DNA from 3 places in the Corynebacterium sp. MSK044 genome. Region 3 is predicted to be linked to each of the others. Evidence: predicted binding sites of a transcription regulator. Region 3 holds the regulator's gene; each other region holds the start of a gene.
What was found. The regulator LexA, encoded in region 3, represses DNA repair genes until DNA is damaged. The targets are predictions, from matches to a motif close to CGAACANNTGTTCG.

Region 1: QP994_RS07900 (HNH endonuclease signature motif containing protein) is a predicted target of LexA. The motif match lies at 3,233-3,246, and genes of this name have one in related genera.
Region 2: QP994_RS00545 (SAV_6107 family HEPN domain-containing protein) is a predicted target of LexA. The motif match lies at 6,909-6,922, and genes of this name have one in related genera.

The regions. Positions count from the first base shown of each region.
Region 1 covers NZ_JASPJJ010000012.1:13,809-21,625, forward strand. The annotation lists gene QP994_RS07890 (DUF418 domain-containing protein) at 1-1,176, shown strand, start outside; gene QP994_RS07895 (thiamine phosphate synthase) at 1,160-1,801, shown strand; gene QP994_RS07900 (HNH endonuclease signature motif containing protein) at 1,798-3,057, opposite strand; gene QP994_RS07905 (short-chain fatty acid transporter) at 3,460-4,860, shown strand; gene QP994_RS07910 (3-oxoacid CoA-transferase subunit B) at 4,893-6,359, shown strand; gene QP994_RS07915 (cation efflux transmembrane domain-containing protein) at 6,356-6,811, opposite strand; gene QP994_RS07920 (hypothetical protein) at 6,827-6,961, opposite strand; gene QP994_RS07925 (ectoine synthase) at 6,964-7,338, opposite strand; gene QP994_RS07930 (hypothetical protein) at 7,387-7,817, shown strand, end outside.
Region 2 covers NZ_JASPJJ010000001.1:109,588-117,404, forward strand. The annotation lists gene QP994_RS00515 (UDP-N-acetylmuramoyl-L-alanyl-D-glutamate--2,6-diaminopimelate ligase) at 1-959, opposite strand, end outside; gene QP994_RS00520 (peptidoglycan D,D-transpeptidase FtsI family protein) at 973-2,916, opposite strand; gene ftsL (cell division protein FtsL) at 3,034-3,666, opposite strand; gene rsmH (16S rRNA (cytosine(1402)-N(4))-methyltransferase RsmH) at 3,706-4,704, opposite strand; gene mraZ (division/cell wall cluster transcriptional repressor MraZ) at 4,869-5,303, opposite strand; gene QP994_RS00540 (DUF3040 domain-containing protein) at 5,909-6,298, opposite strand; gene QP994_RS00545 (SAV_6107 family HEPN domain-containing protein) at 6,397-6,834, opposite strand; gene QP994_RS00550 (GNAT family N-acetyltransferase) at 6,980-7,531, shown strand; gene QP994_RS00555 (polyprenyl synthetase family protein) at 7,602-7,817, shown strand, end outside.
Region 3 covers NZ_JASPJJ010000006.1:68,390-76,206, reverse strand. The annotation lists gene QP994_RS05460 (DEAD/DEAH box helicase) at 1-99, shown strand, start outside; gene QP994_RS05455 (hydrogen peroxide-inducible genes activator) at 190-1,152, shown strand; gene hrpA (ATP-dependent RNA helicase HrpA) at 1,186-5,112, shown strand; gene nrdR (transcriptional regulator NrdR) at 5,109-5,573, opposite strand; gene QP994_RS05440 (hypothetical protein) at 5,634-6,005, opposite strand; gene lexA (transcriptional repressor LexA) at 6,250-6,924, shown strand; gene sugR (transcriptional regulator SugR) at 7,036-7,815, shown strand.

The DNA of each region.
Region 1 (7,817 bases), on a different contig from region 3:
CTCATCGTTCCTGACCTTGCCCGTGGCCTTGCATTGCTGGGCATCGCCATGGCAAATATTTCCACTGCCTGGATCATCGCTGACATGCCTGGCGCGACTGGCGAATATGTCGGCTGGGTCCAGCCCGGCAATGTGGCCGACCAAATCGCGGCGATGTTTGCCGCCATGTTTGTCCACGTGCGTGGCCTACCCATGTTCTCCACGCTGCTTGGCTTCGGTGTCGGCCTGATCACCATGAGCCTGTCGCGGAAGAACTACCCGGTAAAGAAGGCCCGACTCGTGCTGGTGAAACGGTACGGCATCCTGGCTCTCTTCGGCCTTGTGCACATGTTCTTCATCTTCAACGGTGACATCATGGTCTCCTACGGTCTGTGCGGCATGGTTCTGGGCCTGCTCATCGCCGTGCGCACAAAAATCTTACGGATCATTGCCTACTGCTTCATTGGATTCTCCATCTTCATGGCCTTCCTCGGCGCCGTTGGCGCTGCATTCGGTCAGGACCTGATGCTTCCGCTAGATACAACAGACAACTTCACCACTCCCGCTGACTACTTCATCGATAACGCCACCTGGGGCTTCATCATGCTCATCAATGCGGTGATGGCTAACGGTTTCCTCCTCGGCGTGATGCTCATCGGTTTCATCTGGGCTCGCGAAGGCGTGCTAGCTGACGTCAACGCACACCACCGCACCCTGCTCGTCTGGTCTGCCTTGACCGTGGCCGTCATCCTTCTCATTGGCATCCCCTTGGGCCTGGCCTCCATCGGCGTGTTCAGCGGGCGCGTTGAAGCCATCTTCATTGCCCTCAACCAGGGTTTGGGCATGATCACCGGTCCCGGCATCCTGGCCATGCTCGCGTTAGCCACCCAGCGCCTGCACAACAAGGTCCCCGTGGTGTTTTACCCCTTCGTCGCACTGGGCAAGCGTTCCATGTCCGGCTACATCATGCAGTCCCTCCTCTTTATCGTCACGGTCATGCCCTTCGGTCTCGGGTTGGGCCTCGAAGACGGCGTTGCCATGAAGCTCCTCATCGCCACCGGTATCTGGGCTGTCACTCTGGTGTTGGCCACCATCCTCGAGATCACCAACACTCAGGGGCCCTTCGAGTGGGCGCACCGCCACCTCTCGTACGGCAAGACTGGCCGTCTGGAGCCATGCACTGTTGCTCATGCTTGATCTGCGCTGTTACTTCATCACCGGCCACGGCTCGCACGAGCAGATCGTGGCGACCGCCCGCCAAGCCGCTCTCGGCGGCGCCGGCATGATCCAGGTGCGCAGCAAACCCATCAGTGCCCGCGCGCTCTACGACCTGGGCCTCGCTGTGGTCACCGCTGTTCGGTCAGTCAACCCCTCCACGCACGTACTTATCGACGATCGCGTCGACATCGCCCTCGCCCTCCGCCCCCACGGCGTCGCCGGCGTGCACATCGGCCAAGATGACCTAGACCCGCGCGTGGCACGGGAGCTGCTGGGCCCTGATGCGATCATCGGGCTGACCACGGGCACGCTTTCGCTCGTTGAGGATGCGAACCAGTACGCCGATATCATCGACTACATCGGGGCCGGCCCCTTCCGTGCCACGCCGACCAAGGATTCCGGCCGCGAACCATTGAGGCTTGCTGGCTACCCTGAGCTCGTCGCCGCCTCCAAGCTGCCTGTCGTCGCTATCGGTGATGTCACCGTGGATGATGTCGCTGACCTGGCTGCCACCGGCGTGGACGGTGTTGCTATCGTCCGCGGCATCATGAACGCTGCGGACCCACGCGCCTATGTTGAGCAGGTACTGCAGAACTTCCGCTAGTCGGCGAACGAGTCTGAATCACCTCCGTCCTCTGCGATTGGCAGGCACACATAATCGTCATCCCTGACCGGCAGAGCGAAGTCATAGGAGACGTACCGGGCGCCATCCCGGAAATCGAAGACGATATTGTGGCGGTCCCGCTGGATCTTCACATAACCGTCCGTGACAAGGGAGTGGCAGCCAGAGCAGAGCGGCAAGAGGTTATCCAGGTTTGTCATTCCGCCATCTGCCCACTCCCGTATGTGGTGGATTTCCATGAAGCGCCGATGGATACAACCCGGCATTGCGCACTGGCCTCCCCACATCGCCATCAACGCCTTCACCTGCTTGTCCGTGGCCAGACGCGCACCTCGGCCGACGTTGAGCACCAGCCCGTGTTTGTCCACGATGTTCAGCTTCATCATCGCGTTGGACACGATGTTCGCTAGTGCCGTGGATGGTGCACCAGCATTGTTGGGCAGGTAGGCCTCGCCGCTCACCGTCATCATCACATTCACCTGCGCAGCCGGTGCACGCAGCGCGTTCTTCGGGTTTGTGCGCACAATATTCACCATGCCCATGAGCGCGTAGAGCATCGCCCGCCCGGTGGGGAGCCCGAAACTGGACTTGTCCCGCTTCGCTAGCTCCTTTTCCTCGTCGATTTTCTGGTCGTAGAGGTTGTCGATGCTGGCATCGTCGTTAAGCTCCGCGAGCTCTTCTTCCCCCGCACAAAACGCGAGGTGACCGATCTTGAGAGCTGCTGCCAGCGCTTCCCCGTCGACGGCGTTGAGCTTGCCCCACACGTTCACGTCGCCGTTCTCGTCCTGGCTCATGCGGAGGTAATGCTCCGGATAGTCCTCGCCCGCACCCGTTTTCGGCTTGCCGGCGAGCGCGTGCTCCAGCCCGTGATAGCCAAGCTCTATCGCGCGATTGACCAGCTCAACCTCATTATCTGGGGTGAGATATTTGAGTAGAAGGCGCACCGCGGAATAGCTCAGCTTGCCTTCCCCAAACATCAGCTTGAGGTACGGGAAATTCTCTAGCTGGCGGGCGACCGCCACGTATTCGTAGGCGGTGGAATGAGAGATCCCCAATCTTCGGATCAACCACGCGCTCGTGCTCGTCGCACCGAGGTCTTGGGCTAACCCGAGGTAATCAAACTCCGCAATCTGCGCCAGAAGCGAAGCTTTGGAGCGCATCATCGTGGCATAAGTATCAATGATGCCTGCCCCTATATGTGCAGCTAGAAGGTTAGGTTCCGCAAGTATTGCTGTCATGATGTCCTCTTAATTGTTCGTTGTAAATGTGTTGTGGGAACACCATACAAAACGAGCGCGACATCATTCGCACATCAATTCGAACGCAACCTAAGAGAATGAGTCCGCATTGCGGACTCCCTGGGAATTTGCATTCATGCCAAAACGTAGACTCCAGACGCGCCACAAAACGCATCGAGCACCTATTCGAAACTAACCTAAGAAAAAGAGTCCGCATTGCGGACTCCCTGGGGTTTCATAGGCCCAATAGATGGCCTCCCGCGGGAACCCGCCCAAACTCATAAAGATTATGGGTAAGCCATTTTTATTTATAGTTTTTCCCTCAAACCCACTCGAAGGCACCATTTTTTCGGCATGATGTGACCTGTCCCACCATCTAGCTCTGATGAACGGAGGAATCACATGGCAACAGCTATCGACCAGCGCGAGTCACAAAAGCCACCGCGTGACCCATTCTTCGCCCGAGCCATGCGGCCAATCAATCGACTAATTGAGGAGTACACGCCTTCTGCCCTTACCTTTGCGCTTGCGCTCACCGCTGTAGTGGCAATCATGGCGCTCCTCTTCACCGATGCTGGTCCAGCTGACATTGCTCTTGGTTGGGGCGACGGGCTTTCCGGCCTGCTGGAGTTCATGACGCAAATGGCCCTCGTGCTCCTCCTGGGGTCGATCCTCGCTGGCACCAAAGCGGTGCGCACTTTGCTGAGCAAACTTGCCACGGTTCCCAAGAATCCGCTTTCCGCGTACCTATTCATCTTTGGCATTACCGCTATGGCCATGCTCTTTTCCTGGGGTCTTGGACTGATTCTGGGCGCCATTCTGGCCAAGAAAGTGGCCGTTCAATTCCACCAGCGTGGCGAGCGAATCAGTTTCCCCATGCTCATTGCCTCCGCATACTCATCCATGGTTGTGTGGCACATGGGCTACTCGGGCTCTTCACAGCTCACTGCAGCAACGGAAGGGTCTTTCATTGCTGAGCAGCTCGGCCACACCATCCCCTTGTCCGACACGCTTTTCGCATGGTGGAACCTGGTCACCATCGTTTTTACTCTTGCGTGTGTCGCACTTGTCCTTTTCATCCTCGCACCACGAGAAGTGCAAGACTCTCATCTAATTAAGGACGAGACGGTAGCCCAGCTCGTCGATGCAGAAGATGTCGCTGCGCCGAAGGATACGATGGCAGACCGTGTCGACGCCTCGCGGATCCTCACACTAGTCGTTGGCCTGGCACTTGTGACCTATCTCGTGCTGCACTTCATTAATGGTGGCAGCGTTACTCTCAACATCGTCAACTGGACGTTCCTGACCCTCATCTTCCTCTTGGTCCGCAGCCCCCACGAGCTTGGCCAGCTAACTAAGGAAGCGGCTTCGAACGTCGGCGACATCCTGCTCCAGTTCCCTCTCTATGCAGGCATTATGGGCATCATGACCTCGACGGGTCTTGCGGCAATCTTGTCCAACTCCATTGTTGCCGTTGCTACCCCGGAAACGCTGGGCGTCCTTGGCTTCATTTCCGCCGGAATCGTGAATTTCTTCGTGCCGTCAGGCGGTGGCCAGCTCGCTGTCCAAGGGCCCATCCTGTTGGATGCCGCCCAGCAAATGGGCGCCTCACCCGAAATGGTTGTCATGGCGATTGCTTACGGCGACCAGTGGACAAACATGATCCAGCCATTTTGGGCATTGCCAATGCTCGCTGTCGCCGGCATGAAGATTCGTGATGTCCTGGGCTACACCACAGCAACACTTGTTGCTGCCGGAATCCCAATGGCAATCATGATGCTCATCGTCGGATACACCGTGTAAACCCTGCTACTTCAACCCGTATTGGAGCTGTAATGTCTCACTCGAAAATCGTTCAGAACGCAGAAGAAGCCCTAGCCGGTCTCTCTAACGGCATGACACTTGCTGTTGGCGGTTTCGGTATTTGCGGTAATCCGCTAGTCCTACTCAGGAATATCGTTCAAACAGAACTCAGAGATCTCACCGTGTACTCGAACAATCCGGGCACGATGATTGATGATCAGCACCTCGGCTTGTCACTGTTGTTCCAAGCTAAACAAGTGAAGAAGTTCTGTGGTTCCTATTTTGGATTCAACAAAGAATTTGAACGCCAGTATTTCAACGGCGAGATCGAAGTAGATCTCATCCCCCAAGGCACCCTGGCCGAAAAGCTCCGCGCTGGCGGCGCAGGTATTCCGGCTTTTTATACCGCCACCGGTGTGGATACTGCCCGCGCAGACGGTGGACTCCCTGTGCTTTACGGCAGCGATGGCAACTTGGCCCGCGAGTCGCAACCGTTAGAAACACGTGAGTTCACTTTCAAGGGCACGACTCAGACTTATGTTCTGGAAGAGGGCGTCGTAACTGATTTCTCTCTTCTCCGCGCGTGGAAGGCTGATCCGGAAGGCAACTTGGTTTTCCGTCGCACGGCCAACAACTTCAATGCTGATGCGGCGACATGCGGAAAGATCACAGTCGTCGAAGTGGAGAACCTCGTTGAAACGGGTGATCTCGACCCCGATGAAATTGATGTTCCCGGCATCTTCGTTGATCGCATCCTGCCGCTGACACCAGAGCAGGCTGAAGACAAGTATGTGGAACGCGCAACGGTGCGGTCTCACGAAGAAGAGCACGACACAAAGAGCACAGCGAATGACTCTCCTGAAAAAGGATGGAGTCGCCTCCAGATTGCTGAACGCGCCGCACTTGAATTGCAGGATGGCGAATACGTCAATCTGGGCATCGGAATGCCCACAGCGGTTGCTAACTACATTCCAGACGGAATCTCGGTGACCCTGCAATCCGAAAACGGCATCCTCAAAACGGGCCCCTTCCCTTACGAGGAAGAGCTCGACCCAGACATCATCAATGCTGGTAAGGAGACTGTCACTATTCTTCCCGGGGGCGCGACGTTCAGTTCTTCTCTGTCCTTCGCAATGATCCGTGGCGGGCATGTAGACACCGCCATCCTTGGCGCGCTGGAAGTGTCTGAAAAAGGCGATATCGCCAACTGGAGCATCCCGGGCAAGAAAATGACCGGTATGGGCGGGGCCATGGATTTGGTGAAGGGAGCGCGCAAAGTCATTGCCGTCATGGACCACGTTTCCAGGAAAGACGGCGCCCCACGTGTGCTGAAGGAGTGTGCTCTGCCACTCACAGCCAAGGGAGCAGTAGACAAAATCATTACAAATCTCTGCGTTTTCGACGTGACCGACCAAGGCCTAGTCCTCGTCGAGCTCGCACCGGGAGTCACCGAGGAGGACATCGCTGCAGCGACCGAAGCGAGCTATACGGTTGCCTAGTCCTCCATCTCCGCGAAGGCCTCCTCCACCGAGTCATGCTCCTCGCGGGATTCCTCCCACACTTCCTTTGCGGCGGAGAGATTCACGAAGATGATGATCGCAGCGACGATGATGTCGAACCAGGCGGTGGCCCACACGAAGGTGAGCAGTCCAGCGAGGATGATGAGGAGGTTGGCCAATGCATCGTTACGCGCAGCCAGCCAGGCACCCGTTGCTAGCGACGACCCCTGGTTGCGCAGGCGCAACAGGATCACGGCGCAGATCAGATTGACCACGAGAGCGCCGAGCGCGATGCCAGTTAGACCCGACGGCGACGGCGGCTCCGGGTTGATGATCTTCAGAACTACGGTCACCAGCGCGGCGACCGCGGGAATCAAGATCAAAGCAGCGAGCACAGAGCCCGCTTTACGACGGCGCGCCGCCGGCCACGCCACCGCGAAGAACACCAGCATGTTGATGGCGGTGTCTTAGAGGAAGTCCGCGGAATCCGCGAAGAGGGAAGCTGAGCCAATCGCGATGGCGGCTGCGAACTCGACAAAGAAGTAGCCAAAATTCAGCAGCGCCACGATCAGAACGGCGCGTCGAATATGTTGTTCAGTCATAGTTAGTAGCTGCTGAATCCGTCGTCGGAAAGCGTGTGCTTTTCGTCGCCAGTTATCGCCGGGTTGAAGATAGAGACCAGGATCAGATCCTCGTCTTTGCCGCCACGCAGGTAGTGCGCGTCGTGCTCGTCGAGGACGTAAATCGTGCCCGGGGTGATCGGGTACACGTTGCCCTCGGTGTCCTCGACCTCGCCGGAGCCAGCGATGCAGTAGCAGGCTTCGAGGTGGTTGCGGTACTGCAGTTTGGACTCGGTGCCGGCGCGCACGACGGTGTGCGCGACAGCGAAGCCCATGTTGTCTTTCGCGGTGAGCATGCGCTCGGAGGTGCCGCCACCCCACTCAACAGTTTCGACATCTTCTCGGGAACGAATGAACATGATTCTCCTTCCAGTTACCCGTTCCACGGTACGCGTAAGCTCGTGGGCATGATTCTTGCCATCATCACCGCAGAAGTTGCGTTCTGGCTCTGTTTGTTTGGCGGAATGTTCCTGCGCTATGCCCTTAAGTTGCCTAAAGCAGGAATTGTGCTGCTAGCGGCAACCCCCCTCATTGACCTTGCTTTACTCGTTTACACGTTTTGGAGTCTGGCCGATACGCACCGCGCAAATTTTTTCCACGCATTCGGCGCTTTCTACGTCGTTTTTTCCATTGTTTTCGGCAAAGATCTGGTTCTCGCACTGGACAAGAAGTGGCGTGGTGAAACAGAGATCAGTGGTGAGGGCTTCAGCCGCTCGATCCGCGACAATCTGATCCGCGCGGTCATTGCCTCCGGGATCACCATCCTCATCCTCGTAGCCATGGTCTTTGTTACAGGCATCGCCGGTAGTTTTTGGTTGTTCTATTGGATCATTGCTAT
Region 2 (7,817 bases), on a different contig from region 3:
ACATCCACACCAACAGAGTCAGCCAGCGCAGTAGCCAACGCAGCGTTAGCAACATTGAACGCCCCCGGCAACGGCAAGCGGAAGCGGTGGGAGGTGCCGTTTAGAACAAGCTCCACATCCTGCGCGCCGGAATCAGTCGTGCTGAGCAGGCGTGCAGAACAATCAACGCCATCCTGGTTTTTGGTTCCTACGGTGATCACGTTGTGGGCGCGCTGCGCCATCTTCACACCCCATTCGTCATCGATGCAGATGACGGAGGCCTTCAAAGAATCGTCGAAAAGCAATGCTTTTGCTTCGAAATAATCCTCCATCGTCGGATGAAAGTCGAGGTGATCCTGCGAAAGGTTGGTAAAACCAGCGGCAGTGAACTGTGTTCCGCCAACGCGGCCCAACACGAGCGCGTGCGAAGACACCTCCATAACCACGTGCGTGACACCGCGCGCGACCATCTCAGCAAAAAGCTCTTGCAGTTTCGGCGCTTCCGGCGTGGTCAGCGACGTAGGCACATCCTCGCCCATGATGCGAGTACCCGTCGTGCCTATCAGCCCGACCTTCTTGCCAGCCGCTGTCAGTCCCGCTTCGAGCATGTACGTTGTCGTCGTCTTACCGGACGTTCCCGTCACCCCCAGAACCGTGAGCTTGCTCGACGGATTTCCGTAGATGGCTGAAGCGACATCACCCAAAATATCGCGCACACGCTTCACGACGACAACGGGGCGAGTCTCCCCCGCATCCTGCAGAAGCACCCAGCCTTCCTCATCGGTGAGGAAAGCTGAGGCCGTCGAATCATGCGCGAATGTCGCCCCATGCGTGCGGGTTCCCGGCAGTGCCGCAAACATCGCACCGGTTCCCACGGCACGCGAATCCAGACTGATACCGCTGATCTCTACGGCCTCAGCATTTTCGACGCGACCACCCGCGATCTGCGCGATGGTGCTGATAGACATGTGGTTGGTCATGTTCTCTCCCCCTCTACTGAGCCTGGAGGACCATGGGCTCGCCCGGGTCCCGGCTAGGTGGAATGTTTTCGCGTGCAATTAGCCAGTTAGCAATCTGGGTGAACACCGGTGCTGAAGACTGGCCGCCAGCACCGCCTTCAAGCGGGCCGCGTTCCGGATCATCCAGCATCACTGCAACAACAAAACGCGGATCATCTGCTGGCGCAATGCCGGCAAAAGTAATCCAGTAATCCGAGTTAGAATACGCGCCTGTATCCGGGTTGACCTGCTGTGCCGTGCCGGTCTTACCCGAAAGCTGGTAGCCCGGAATGTTGTTCCCTTGGGCGGTACCGCTATTGAAGCCGGCGGGATCTTCCTGGAACGGTGCCCGGAACATGTTCACAACCGTGCGGGCAGTTTCCTCGCTGGCAACCCGGGTGCGACGGGGCTCCTCCTGTGGGATCTCCTCCCCTGTCGACGCGGTCACGTTTTTGATAATGCGGGGTTCAATCCGTTCACCACCGTTGGCCAGCGACTGGTAGACACTCGCCAGCTGCAGCGTCGTCATGGACATACCCTGACCAATCGGCAGGTTGGCAAAGGTACCGCCAGACCACTGCTCACGGGTGGGCACCAAACCAGCCGATTCATTGGGCAACTCCACTCCTGTTGCCTGTCCGAGGCCAAAGCGCTTCAGATAATCATCAAAGCGTTCCTCCCCCACGCGCTGCGCCAGCATGAGTGTGCCCACGTTGGAGGACTTACCAAAGATGCCCGTGGTGGTGTACGGAACCACACCATGCTCCCAAGCATCAGCCACTGTCACGCCAGCCATCTCAATCTGTCCAGGAACCTGATGAACTTCATCCGGGTTTGTCAGCCCCTCCTCAATCGCGGCAGTCGCCGTGATGATCTTGGCCACGGAACCCGGCTCAAATGGGTGCGAGATCGACGGGTTGTCAAAACTGCGCCCGTTCTTGAGCTGCTTCTCTAAATCTCCATTTGGATCAATCGTGTCCGTATTGGCCATAGCCAGCACCTCACCGGTAGCTGCATCCAGAACAACCGCCTCAGCACCCTTGGCTCGGGAGTTCTCCTTTGCCTGTTCCAACAACTGTTGGACGTATGCCTGCAAATCAAGATCAATGGTGAGCTCAATCTTCGCACCGTTGACTGCCGGCACAACATCACGCAGCGTGCCCGGAATCACTTGCCCCATGTCAGAAACATCCAGGGTGGAACGGCCATTAATACCAGTCAAGATGGAGTCACTCGAAGCTTCAAGGCCGAACTGCCCTTGCCCGTCCATGGACACTCGCCCAATGATGTTCTCCGCCACAGCGCCGTTCGGGTACTCGCGGATGTCCTGGTGATCAGCCGCAACACCATGGAACTTCTTAGCCACCTCAGCAGCTACATCGGGATCAACGTTGCGGACCAACACTTCGTAGTCAGTCGACGCATGCAACTTCTCCAGAATGTCCTTGGAGTTCACCTTCTGGGTTTTGACCCTGTTGTCGCTGTCTTCCGACTCATCTTTATCGTCGTCCCCTTGACCAATCATGCGGGGGATCTCATTGGCCATTTGGCGGAGCATGTCTTCCACGCGTGCGCCCTCCTGGGCTTCGGCCTCCGCGCGAGTAGCACCCTCATTAACCATGTCATTGCGCGCCTGCTCCCCCAGCTCACGGCGCAGAATCACCGGTGAGACAGTCAGAGAACGTGCTTGCATCGTGTACGAAAGCACGTTGCCTTGCCTATCGACGATCTCCCCTCGCCGCGCCGGATCCACAAACGTGCGCGTCCGTTGGTCAGCCGCAACAGTCTGCAACTGTGGCCCCCACTTCAGCTGCACCCAAGCGAGACGCCCAACAAGAACTAAAGCGACCACGAGAAACACCACGGTCAGCAACTGCATGCGTTTAGCCGTGATGACTTTCTGCGGCTCACCACGTTGTTGGCGCCGCTGCGGATCCATGCGTGTCACGGCGCAGGTCACCTACCTCTCAGTTTTCAGGCTTAATCGCCCTTCATTTTGCCCGGCAACCGCACACCGGAAGCTCACCGCCACACGGCGATAGGAAAACAAATCGGATTACTGCACACCCGGCAGGGACTGCAGCACGACAGGTGCCGGCAGCGGCGAGAGATTATCAGCAACATCAGCGGTTTCGCGGCGGTCACTCGTTGCACGATCCACGCGGATTGCGTCACCGTTGACATCCACCACACGCAGGGTCTTCGCCGCATCAGCCGGGCCGACCTCTGTTGCCTCACCGCGGTCATTCACGGTGATAATGCCCGCCTGGCCCGGGACAACCATTCCCGCTTGCCCAGCCTTCGCAGCAACTCCCGCAGCAGCACGAGAATCCTCGACGTTACGGCTCAAGGTTTCAATCTCATTCTTTAAAACGCGCTCTTCACTCTGCAGCTGCTGAATAGTGAAAGTCTGCTGCGTGGACAATGCGGACAACAACATCGCCCCGAAAATGCCCAGCACCAAAAGTGGCAGCGACAAGATGGACATCCGTGAAAACTTCCACTTCGTATCCGTCGTGGCAATTCGGCGCCCACGCACCGACACGACCTGCTTCGACCCCAACCTGCTTGGGCGCGGAACGTGCGGCGCAAAACGGGGCTTCGGCGGGGCGAGCGTAGTACGACCACGACCACGTTCAAGCAGCGCAGTGCCGGCGTTGCCTGCGGTGAGATCTCGGCTTGCTCCCATTGTCCTTGTTTCCTTCGCGGTGCTCATCGTTGGTTGGGGTTAGTTGCTGATCTTTTCTATGGCGCGTACCCGGACAGGGGCAGCTCGCCTGTTTTGTTCTATTTCCGCTTCAGAGGCTTTTTCCGCCCCGTGAGTGACAGCTTTGAACTTGGCTTCCATCCCCGGCAGCTCGGTGGGTAGCCCCGGCGGGGTTTTGGAGGTAGTAAGTTCGGTGAACGCCTTCTTCACCAACTTGTCCTCGTGAGACTGGTAGCTCATAAACGCCGCACGTCCGCCCGAACCAAGGGCTTCAGCCACCATGGGGAGAACGTTCTGCAGCGCATCAAGCTCACGGTTCACCTCTACGCGTAGCGCCTGGAAAGTTCGCTTCGCCGGGTGCCCGCCAGTCCGTCGCGTCGCGGCAGGGATGACCCGATACAACAGCTCAACCAAACGGCCCGACCGTGTGAACGGTTCCTTTTCACGTTCAGCCACCACCGCTGATGCGATCTTGCCAGCGAAACGCTCATCCCCATACGTCTTCAACACCCGCGCGAGATCACCGTGCGAGTACGTGTTCAAGACATCAGCGGCAGTGATCCCCTGACTGGAATCCATCCGCATATCCAGTGGTGCATCAACCTTGTACGCAAAACCACGCTCGGCTTGGTCCAGCTGCATTGAGGAGACACCGAGGTCAAAGAAAGCACCGGCAAGCCCATACTCCCGTGCCTTATCCGCAATCGACCCTTCCTCGGTTACCAACGCCTCTTCAAGGCAATCAAAACGCCCCTGCACCGGCAGGAACCGATGTGAAAAAGGCGCAAGCCGTTCCGTGGCATTGCGCAGCGCTTCCCCATCGCGATCAATTCCGATCACAGAAACATGCGGGAAAATGTCCAAGAAGTATTCCGTGTGGCCCCCAGCCCCCAGCGTGCCATCAACGATGACAGCGTTCTCACCGAAAGCCTCCACCGCGGGACGCAGCAACTCACCCATGCGATCACGCATGACAGGGACATGCCCGTGGCTGACGTCATGTGCCGTACTCGTTGCCACCGGGTCCACCCCCTTTAATCGCGGCTTTGTTGTTCACTTACGTGCATCCGCGGGGAACGTATAGAGCCCTACCCGGGGCGGTCATTCTGATATCGGGGAAGTACACCAGAACGACTCGCGCCCCGAGCAGAGGTCATACACGCTCTCCGCTAATCGCCCGCCCTTTAGAGCAGACCCGAGAGAATATCGTCCTCATCAGCCGCCGAGAAAGCGGCCTCCGTATTTTCTTGGTATTTCGCCCAGGACTCTGCATCCCAGATCTCCAAGAAATCCACTGAACCGATAACCACGCACTCCTTAGTCAGTTGCGCGTAATCCCGGTGCGCCGGCGACAGCGTGATGCGACCAGATCCGTCAAGCGTCTGCTCATCCGCACTTGCTGCCAAGTTACGAATGAAGGCACGCGCCTTCGGGTTCGTGCGCGAAACTGCGGCTGCCTTACGTGCGCGTGCCGCAAATTCCTCGCGGGGATAGACCGCCAAAGAGTGGTCCTGCCCCTTGGTCACCATCAGCCCGTCCGCCAAACCCTCACGGAATTTAGCGGGCAACGTCAGGCGCCCCTTGTCATCCAGCTTTGGGGTGTAGGTGCCTAGAAACATCCGGCGCCCCACCTTTCTTGCTCAATGACTCCGGTTGTGAACTTTTGTCCGCGAAAGGCCAGAAGTGTCCCACTAACCTCTCACTGCACCCCACTTTATCCCACTATCCCCCACAAACGCCACTTTAACGCGAAACTTTCTTTCCGCGTTTCATATTTCTCGAGGTCAACTCACATAAAAATTAGTGGTGGACACACCCGCACACATGATTAACAAGAGTTAACTTAAACCCCTCAAGTGCAAATCACCCCCATCCGCACAAATCCAAATCCAAGAATAAAGCCAAGAAACCTAAGGCAAATTGTGGAGGTGGGTGAAAGTGGGGGACGCGAGTGGGTGAAAGTGGGGCTAAGCCGCCCCCCTACACACATCGAAGCAGAAGATTGCATTGCACTGGCAACTACCAAACGGGAGAAATTTCCTACGCGGGATTTCATCCGGGCCGATTCGTCGCAATGGAACTTCCCACACGGACCCAGCGAAGGAAAGCGACCAAGGACACCCCTCGCTTCCCCTTCACCCTCCAGGTACACTTGCTGCCACTTAACTCCCAAAAATGAGCGCACGAAAAAATCCCCGCCAGTTGGCGGGGACTGATGCGTTACCTATTGGCCTTCAAACCGGCGACGGAAATTCTCTTCCATCCGGGAGCTCATGCCACCGCGCTGCGACGGATGCTTGGCGCGGCCCGCCTGACGTGCGTTCGGTTCAGCTGGAGTGCGAAGGGCCCAAACCCCACCCGCGAACATGACTACGAAGCCAATGATGCTCAGGCTGACAAACCACAAGCTCTGCGTTGCCAATGCCACGCCACCGACAAGCAGGCACAGCCCCAACACGATGAGGGCCAAAGAACGCATTGTTAGACGCCCAGATTCAGTGCCATCTTGGAAACGGGACGCGGAAGCGACGGATGCCCCGAATTTCGGGTCATCCGCAAGGAGCGACTCCTCGATCTCGCGGAGCAGCTGCTGTTCTTGCTCAGAAAGGGCCACGATTCCTCCAGCCGTGCACTTGATGTCCACTTTGAGGATATAACGATTCAGTGGGCAGTTTTGTTCCTCAGGATAACAGTTCAGCCCAAAAATCGCTTCTACGCTGCAGCCAAGGATTGATCTTCGCCCGCAACTTCAGCGTAGAAATCCGCAGCATCCGCAACAAGTGCTGTCGCCTTTAGCGGGTTTGGGCGAAGCTCAATGCCGGACGCAACCCGCCCGCGCAGCGTGGAGTAACCACTAAAAACATCAGCCCACATCTCGCCTTGGGGGCCAGTAATACGCAACTTGTCCCATGCACTCGTAGGTAGCCTCTTGCGCTTAGCCACGGCCACTGACTCCGCAATAACCGCACCCGCCGTGCGCAAGGCCGCGCGATAAGCACTCTCAACCGCAAGGTCGTACTCGCCATGCGCAATTCGCAAGTGAGCATCCGCGAGAAGCTCCCGTGCAGAATCAAGAAATTTATCGTGGCGTGTAGGCCGCGGAACCGTGCCATACGTAGCGCCTGTCGTGGCAGAAATAATGCTGTTCATCTTTAACACCTCACTGTGACCTGCTTTGTTGCCTTCACATTAGAAAGCCCGTGCGACACCCCTCCCCCAAAATTCGAACAGCTGTTCTAAGTTTCATATTTTCACTCCACTCGAGATCACGTCATGGTTCGATAGTGGAGTGCCTATGACAGTCCGCCACCTAACGGCGCCACAGTTCATTGAGATGGTGCCGGAACTCGTGGACCTATACATCGCGGCGATGAAATATCCACCCGCGATTCGTGAGCAGCGCATCGCTGTGTGGTGCCGTGATGCCACTTCCCCAGGCTTTGTTGCCGTGGCTGCCTATGAAGGCGACTCATTGGCCGGTATCGCTTATGGCTTCAAAGGCACACCTGACCGGTGGTGGGACCTCCAATTGAGAAGAGGCCTGTTTCAGCGACAGGCAATGACGCCAGCCATGATCACGGTGATACGGAACTATTTTGAGGTCGCCGAAATTCATGTTGCGCCTGATTTGCAGTGCAAAGGAACTGGCCGGAAACTCATGCACTTGTTGCTGGAGCAAACTACGGAACCCTACGCATTGCTATCCACACCGGAGGTGCCAGGTGAGAATAATGCTGCGTTTGGGCTTTACCGTTCCCTCGGGTTCCTGGACGTTCTGCGCCATTTCACCTACGACGGCGACAGTCGGCCCTTTGCCATCCTGGGCAGGAAACTGCCTCTGGCCTGATCGCCCGCGCCTAGCTGTAAAGTGAGCGGTATTGCTAACCGCCCGCAACTGGTTAAAGGAGCCATGTTTCGTGGAACAACCCCCTTTCGGTTCCGCCCCCACTCTCGATGATGTTCCAGCGGCGGTAGAACGCCAACTGGACGCTTTTCTCAATGAGGTCTCCCCACCCGTTGCGCAGATCGGTGGTCCTGTCGCAGATGCCGTGGGACTTTTGCGTGACTTTGTTCTGGGCGGCGGAAAGCGCATTCGCCCGACTTTTGGCTGGGTGGGCTATACCGCTGTTGGG
Region 3 (7,817 bases):
GGCGATAATGCGTTCCAGTTACATGGCACGGTGGACTTGGATGCGTCTGATGCTGCAGGTGAAGTGCGACTGAGTTCATTGGTCATGCGCCACGTCTAGGTAGTCCACTAGGGCATCACGATCATCGCATTGTGAAATTAAAGAACTATTTTTGCCCAAAAACCTATGACTCGATCTATGGTCATAGGCATGTCCGATAAAGATTTCCTGCCTACGCTGGCCCAATTGCGCATGTTTGTCACACTGGCAGAAAACCGTCACTTTGGTACGGCAGCAGAGAAACTTTCCATCACTCAGCCTTCCCTCTCTCAGGGTCTCTCCACCCTGGAGAAAGGGCTAGAGCTTCAGCTCATTGAGCGTTCCACCCGCAAAGTCATCGTCACTCCTATCGGCCAGAAGCTCGTACCGTACGCCCGCGCCGTACTCGAAGCGGTTGATGTTCTCAAGGGTCAGATCTACGGTGGCCGCGAGTTTCTCACTGGGCAGCTCTCCATCGGTGTCATCCCCACAATCGCGCCGTATCTTCTCCCTGAATTCCTATCGATCATCCAGGAGAAATTCCCCAATCTTGAACCGACGATCATTGAGGAAACAACGCCTGTCCTCATGGACTCCTTGCGCGATGGGAAGATCGATCTCGCCCTCATCGCTTTTCCGTCGAAGGAACAAGGTTTCACAGAAATTGAGCTGTACACAGAACGCTTCATCGTCGCGTTGCCGCAAGGCCATCCCTTCGAAGGGCGCAAGGATTTGACCTTGGAAAGCCTCGATGACGTCAGTCTTCTATTGCTAAATGACGGGCACTGTATGCACGAACACGTCATGGACCTCTGCCGCCTCGCCCAAGTCGACGCTGGATATGGCAGAGATTCCGTCAGCCGCGCAGCGTCGCTCACCACCATCATCCAGCTCATCGCAGCAGGTCAGGGATGCACGTTGTTGCCAGCCTCAGCGGTCGCAGCTGAATGCACGCGGAAAGGTATTTCCTTCGCGCAGTTTGATCCTTCTGTCCCCGCTGAACGGCACGTTGGGATTGTGTTCAGAAAATCCTCTGCCCGAGCAGAGGAATTCGCTGCTCTCGGTGAGGCGGTCAAGGAGTCGTACGAAAAGACCCTTGCTGCGGCGGAGCCATTGGGCCTGCGAATCGAGTAAATACACCGCTGCCGGTAGACTTCCGCGGTGAATATGACGAACTCACAACCCCCACAAGCCCTCACCCGCGGCGACCTCTATTCCCGGCTTGATGAGCTCCCTATCGCCGCTGTTCGCCGCTTTCATCGTCGGCTGAAGAGGGCACGGTCGGCGGAGGCTTTGGCGTCGATAAGCAAAGACATGGACGCTGCAGCGCTCAAAGTCTCCGCGATCAATGAACATGTCCCCGAGATCACCTATCCGGATAACCTCCCGGTTTCCCTGCAGCGCGAAAAGATCATGGACCTTGTCCGCGATAACCAGGTGGTCATCATCGCGGGCGAGACCGGCTCCGGCAAAACCACCCAGATCCCCAAAACGCTGCTTGAACTGGGGCGGGGACGCCGTGGACTGATTGGGCACACTCAACCGCGCCGTATCGCTGCACGCACGGTGGCCGAACGTATTGCAGACGAGCTTGGCCAGAACATCGGTGAATCCGTGGGTTACGCCATTCGCTTTGATGATCGCGTATCCGCCACCACCGCCGTCAAACTCATGACAGACGGCATTCTCCTCGCTGAAATGCAGCGCGACCGATACTTGAATGCCTACGACACGATCATCATCGATGAGGCCCACGAGCGTTCCCTCAACATTGATTTTCTGCTGGGCTACCTGAAGAAATTATTGCCCCACAGGCCTGACCTGAAGGTGATCATCACATCCGCGACAATCGACCCAGAGCGCTTCGCCGCACACTTCGCGGACAAGGACGGTACACCTGCTCCCATCATTGAGGTCTCCGGCCGCACCTATCCGGTAGAGATCCGCTATCGCCCACTGGAAACTGAGGTGACCAACAAAAAGGGCGAAACAAGAGTCGTGGACATCGACATGCTCGACGGGCTCATTGCTGCTCTTAAGGAGCTCATGGCAGAGGGCGACGGGGACATCCTGTGCTTCTTCGCGTCCGAGCGCGATATCCGCGACGCCATGGAAGTCATTGAGAAACAGCATTGGCGCAACGTCGAAGTCACTCCCCTATTCGGCCGCCTGTCCAACGCGGAACAACACCGTGTTTTCAGCCCGCACTCTGGTCGCCGCATCGTCCTGGCCACCAACATCGCAGAAACCTCCCTGACAGTTCCGGGGATCCACTACGTGGTAGACACCGGGTTAGCGCGTATTTCCCGCTACTCCACCCGCACGAAGGTCCAGCGTCTGCCCATTGAGGAGGTCTCACAGGCTAGCGCCAACCAACGTTCCGGACGCTCGGGCCGCATCGCCGATGGCATTGCCATCCGCCTTTACTCCGAAGAGAACTTCAACTCACGCCCTGAGTTCACTGACCCGGAGATTCTGCGCACTAACTTGGCCAGCGTCATCTTGCAGATGATCAACCTCCGCCTCGGTGATATTTCTGAGTTCCCCTTTGTCCAACCCCCAGAGCAGAAAGCCATTCGTGATGGCCTCATGTTGCTGCACGAACTCGGCGCCATCACGGACAAGGAGGACCATGACCTACCGGCGCTCACCTCCATCGGGCGTGAGATTGCGCGGATCCCGGTAGACCCACGCATGGCCCGCATGCTGGTTGAAGCCAACCGTCTGGGTGTGCTCGCCGACGTCACCGTCATTGTGGCTGCCATGACCATCCAGGACGTCCGCGAGCGTCCTCTCGAATTCCAGGCCCAAGCGGATCAAGCGCATGCCCGCTTCAAGGACAAAACTTCAGACTTCCTCGCCTCTTTGAATTTGTGGGATTACATCAAAGATGCCCGCGATGAGTTGTCCGGCAATGCCTTCCGCAAACGCATGAAGAAGGAATACCTCCACTACATGCGTATTCGCGAATGGTTCGATCTTGTTGGCCAGCTGCGGGAGGCTCAGAAGCAGCTCGGCTGGAACAAACTACGCCACGCTGAGGCCGGCGAGCGGGATCCGATGGCTGTCCACCAGTCGCTCCTCACCGGCTTGCTGTCCAACATTGGTGCGCGCGACGGTCATTCCAAGGAATTCAAGGGCGCCCGCGGCACCCGTTTCATGGTGTTCCCTGGTTCCGTGTTGGCCAAGAAGCCACCGGAGTTCATCATGGCTGCGGAACTAGTGGAAACCTCACGCCTGTGGGCACGTGATGTCGCTGCGATCGACCCAGCTTGGGTGGAAAAGGTAGCCGCGAACCTGCTCAAGCACTCCTATTCAGAGCCCTTCTGGTCCACCAAGCGTGCAGCACCCATGGTGCACCAGAAGTCAATGCTCTACGGCGTCACCGTGGTTGCGGACCGGCGTGTGCTCTACCACCACGTGGACATGGACGCCGCTCGCACCATGTTCATCCGCCATGCCCTCATCGAGGGTGAATGGAACGCACACCACGCTTTTCTTAAGCACAACGCTCAACTGTTGGAAGAGGCTAGCGCCATCGAGGAAAAGGTGCGCCGTCGTGGCCTCGTTGTCGACGAAGACGCACTGTTCGATTTTTATGATGCCCGCATTCCCGACAACATTGGCACCGGGCGTCATTTCGACGCCTGGTGGAAGAAGAAGCGCTACCAATCACCAGATTTCCTCGATTTCGATCCGTCAAAGCTTATCGACGATGCTGCGGCCGATTCCTCCGAAGCCGCCTTCCCCGACAAATGGCGCCAGGGCAGCATTAACTATGAGCTCCAGTACAAGTTTGAGCCTGGTGATCCATTCGACGGAGTCACCGTACTTGTTCCTGTCCCCCTGTTGGCCGGACTGGAAGACACGGATTTTGATTGGCTCGTTCCTGGCCTGCGCGCAGAACTTGTGACTGAGCTCATCCGCTCCCTGCCCAAGGCGTTGCGTAAGACGGTGGTCCCAGCGCCCGAATTCGCTGCACGCGCAATGGAGAAGCTCATCCCGTTTGAGGCGCCATTGACGGAGCAGCTCGCGGAAATCCTGCGCTCGTTCGGCGGCCACGGCATCAACGCAACCGACTTCCACCCCGAAGCGTTGCCAGCGCATTTGAAGATGACTTTTGCTTCTGTCGATCGACGTGGCACGATCACCGACCACGACAAGAGCCTGGCGGAACTCAAGAAACGTCGCTCGGGCCAAATCACTTCGTCGGTGGCAAAGGCGACAAAGAAAGCGGAAACGGATGCCGCCAAAGAGTGGACAGCCGACACCCTCGGCGCGGTGCCCGAAACTGTGACCACGGACATTGAAGGCAATAACGTTGATGCTTTCCCTGCCTTGGAAGCAACCAAGGACGGCGTGCGCGTCAAGGTATTCCCCACTAAAGCTGCTGCCGATGCCTCGATGGTCACGGCCACACTGGCCATGCTCATGCGCCAGATCTCCGTATCCCCAACGCAGATGACCAAAGGCCTTCCACTACGCCAACGCGTTGCCGTGGATAAATATCCCCACGGTGGTGCCACTGGGCTCGTCGAAGATGCACGCATCGCCGCCATCCGTGATCTGATGTTTACCCACGGCGGACCGGTGCGCACACCTGAGGAATTCGATGCCTTACTTAACAAGGTGAAACCCGAGGTTCCTGGTGCCGTGCGACGTGCTGTCGTCGGCATCGCAGGCGGTGTCGCCGAATACATCAACATCGCAGCTGAACTGAACAAGTGGAGTGGCCCAGCCATTGATGACATTAAGGCTCAAATGGCCTTCCTGTTACCAAAAAACGCCATCACCATCCACGGCATGGAACATCTGCAGCACCTGCCGCGCTATTTGTCCGCAGTACAGATGCGCCTGGATGAGATGAACCACGATCCTGACAGGGATGCGGACCGCCAAGCCGTGATCGATGACGTCAAGGCGTATCTTGATGCCAAGCTCGCTCGCCTACCCAAGGGGGCAGAAAGATCAAAGCCAGTCAAAGAGATTCTCTGGCGCATCGAGGAACTACGCGTCAGTCTTTTCGCGCAGCGTCTGGGCACATCCAAACCGGTGAGCCCACGGAGGATTGAAAAGATGGTAGATAAGCTCTAAAGCTCATCAATGCCGCGATCGCGGCGACGCATCAGCCGGATCTCCGATTCGAAATCATCGGCACTTTCGAAAGACTTGTATACCGACGCGAAGCGCAGGTAAGCCACCTCATCGAGCGCCCGCAGGGGCTCCAGGATGGCAAGACCAATGTCATTGGAAAGAACTTGTGAGCTGCCTTGTGCACGCACAATCTCTTCCACCTCTTGGGCAAGACGTTTCAGGGCATCATCTGAAACATCACGGCCCTGGCACGCGCGACGCACACCAACAATCAGCTTGTCTCTATCAAAGGGCTCACTGACACCATTTCGTTTGACCACAGTGAGGATGGCTTTTTCAACCGTGGTGAACCGGCCCCCACACGCGGTGCACTCACGTCGACGACGAATAGCAGAACCCGCGTCTACGAGACGTGAGTCCGAGACACGGGAATGATCGTTATGGCAGAAAGGGCAATGCACAGGAGAGGATTCTACTCTCTCCGTGCACGTCATATCTAGCTGCTACGCAGCTGCACCGGCCTAGCGGGCACTTATGCTGGCAACCACATCATTCGTTGCCGCAGCAGCCGGATCGATCTCCCCACCGGAGAAAGCACCCCCGAGTGCAGAGCCAATGAAAAGGCTAAGGCCCAACAGAATGCCCATGGCAATAGTGCCACGCTTTTCACGGCGATCTTCAATGTTTTCGAAAGCCCCCGCAGTGTCAGCAGCAGCCCGGTAGCGGGTTAGACTTTCCTTTCGATCAGACTCTCCCAACGTTCGAACATTGGCAACATGTTGGCGCCGAGCACGGGTGTCGTTGATGTCCCATACATCCGCCGGCTGGACGGTGCGGCGAAGATCGTTACGTACAATATCAGCGCTGTGAGGTCGTGCGATAGAGATTGTCATGATGGTTCCTTTCTGTTCTGCCTACGATTCTACGAACCGGTGAGACATGTTCGATTAACTGCTTCGCTCAACTGTTCGATAGCTTCTATGTTCGATTTATAGCAACTGGAGAAAACTTTGTCCACACGTAGCGGAAAAATATCGAACAAATTTGCTTACTCGTGGTAGAAACGAGAAGTGAGGGAACTCATTAGAAACAAACAAGACTCTTGCAAAGGCACCCATCAAGGAAGGACAACAAGACATGGCCAAGAAAGAAGACAAGAAGCCAGACGTTAAAACTTTGACTGACCGCCAGCGCCGCATCCTGGAAGTTATCCAGGACGCTGTAGTGTTGCGTGGCTATCCGCCAAGCATCCGAGAGATCGGCGATGCTGCAGGACTTCAGTCCACATCGTCTGTGGCCTACCAGCTCAAAGAGCTTGAGAAGAAGGGCTTTTTGCGCCGTGACCCGAACAAGCCTCGTGCAGTGGACCTGCGCCACCTCCCCCACACCGGGCGGAAACCAAACAAGAAGGATACAAACGTTCCGGAAGAGGCAGCCGCACCGCGATACATCCCCGTGGTTGGCCAGATCGCCGCTGGCAATCCCATCCTGGCGGAAGAGAATGTCACAGAGTACTTCCCTCTCCCATCAGAACTCGTCGGCGACGGCGACCTGTACCTGCTTCAAGTCGTAGGCGAGTCCATGCGTGACGCCGGCATCTTGGATGGAGATTGGGTTGCAGTGCGCACTCAGCCAGTCGCGGAGGAAGGCCAATTCGTCGCTGCACTCATCGACGGTGAGGCAACGGTGAAGGAGTTCCACAAGGACTCCACCGGCGTGTGGCTGCTTCCCCACAATGATGCTTTTTCACCCATCAAGGGCGACGAAGCAGAAATCATGGGCTTGGTCGTCTCTGTTTTCCGCAAGCTCTAACCCACCCTCACGGGGGTGAAACGGGCTCAGGCAGAACTAACCGGGCCCCGTTTTCACTTCACGCGTACATAATGAGGATTTGTTAGCATCCCCCGCATTCAAGGAAGTCCCATGTACGCCGAGGAGCGTCGCCGCCAGATCGCATCAATGACCGCAGTTGAAGGCCGCGTGAACGTCACGGAATTGTCTGAGCGTTTTGATGTCACTGCTGAAACTATCCGCCGGGACCTCGCGGCCCTTGACCGCGACGGTGTGGTGCAGCGTGTCCACGGTGGTGCCGTGTCGACCCAGTCCTACCTCACTGCCGAGTTCCCCCTTCAAACCCGCTATCGTTCGGCAGCCACAGCTAAATCCGCCATCGCTCGGGCCGCATTAGATTTTCTGCCCGCGCCTGGCGGTTCGGTTTTCCTTGACTCTGGCACGACGATTAACACACTTGCCGGGTTGATCAAGGACCGGCCTGAAGCACCTTCTTTGTCATTCGTTACCAACTCACTGCCGATCGCTCTCGACCTGTCGAGCCTGGGCACCCTTGATGTCCAACTGCTTGGCGGGACTGTTCGTACGATTACACAGGCTGTCGTCGGTGATACTGCTTTGCGCACTTTGGCTCTTTTGCGCGCGGACGTAGCTTTCATTGGTACTAATGCGTTAACGGTAGACCACGGCCTTTCCACCGCGGACGCACAAGAAGCGGCGGTGAAATCCGCGATGGTCACTAACACCCGTAAGGTCGTGGTGTTGTGCGACTCCTCAAAGCTGGGCACGGATTACCTTGTGAGCTTCGCGCCCCTTGATTCCATCGATGTGGTGATCACCGACTCTGATGCACCGGCGTCCTACGTGGATGAGCTAACAGAACGTGGCATCAACGTCATCCAAGCAGGTTAAGG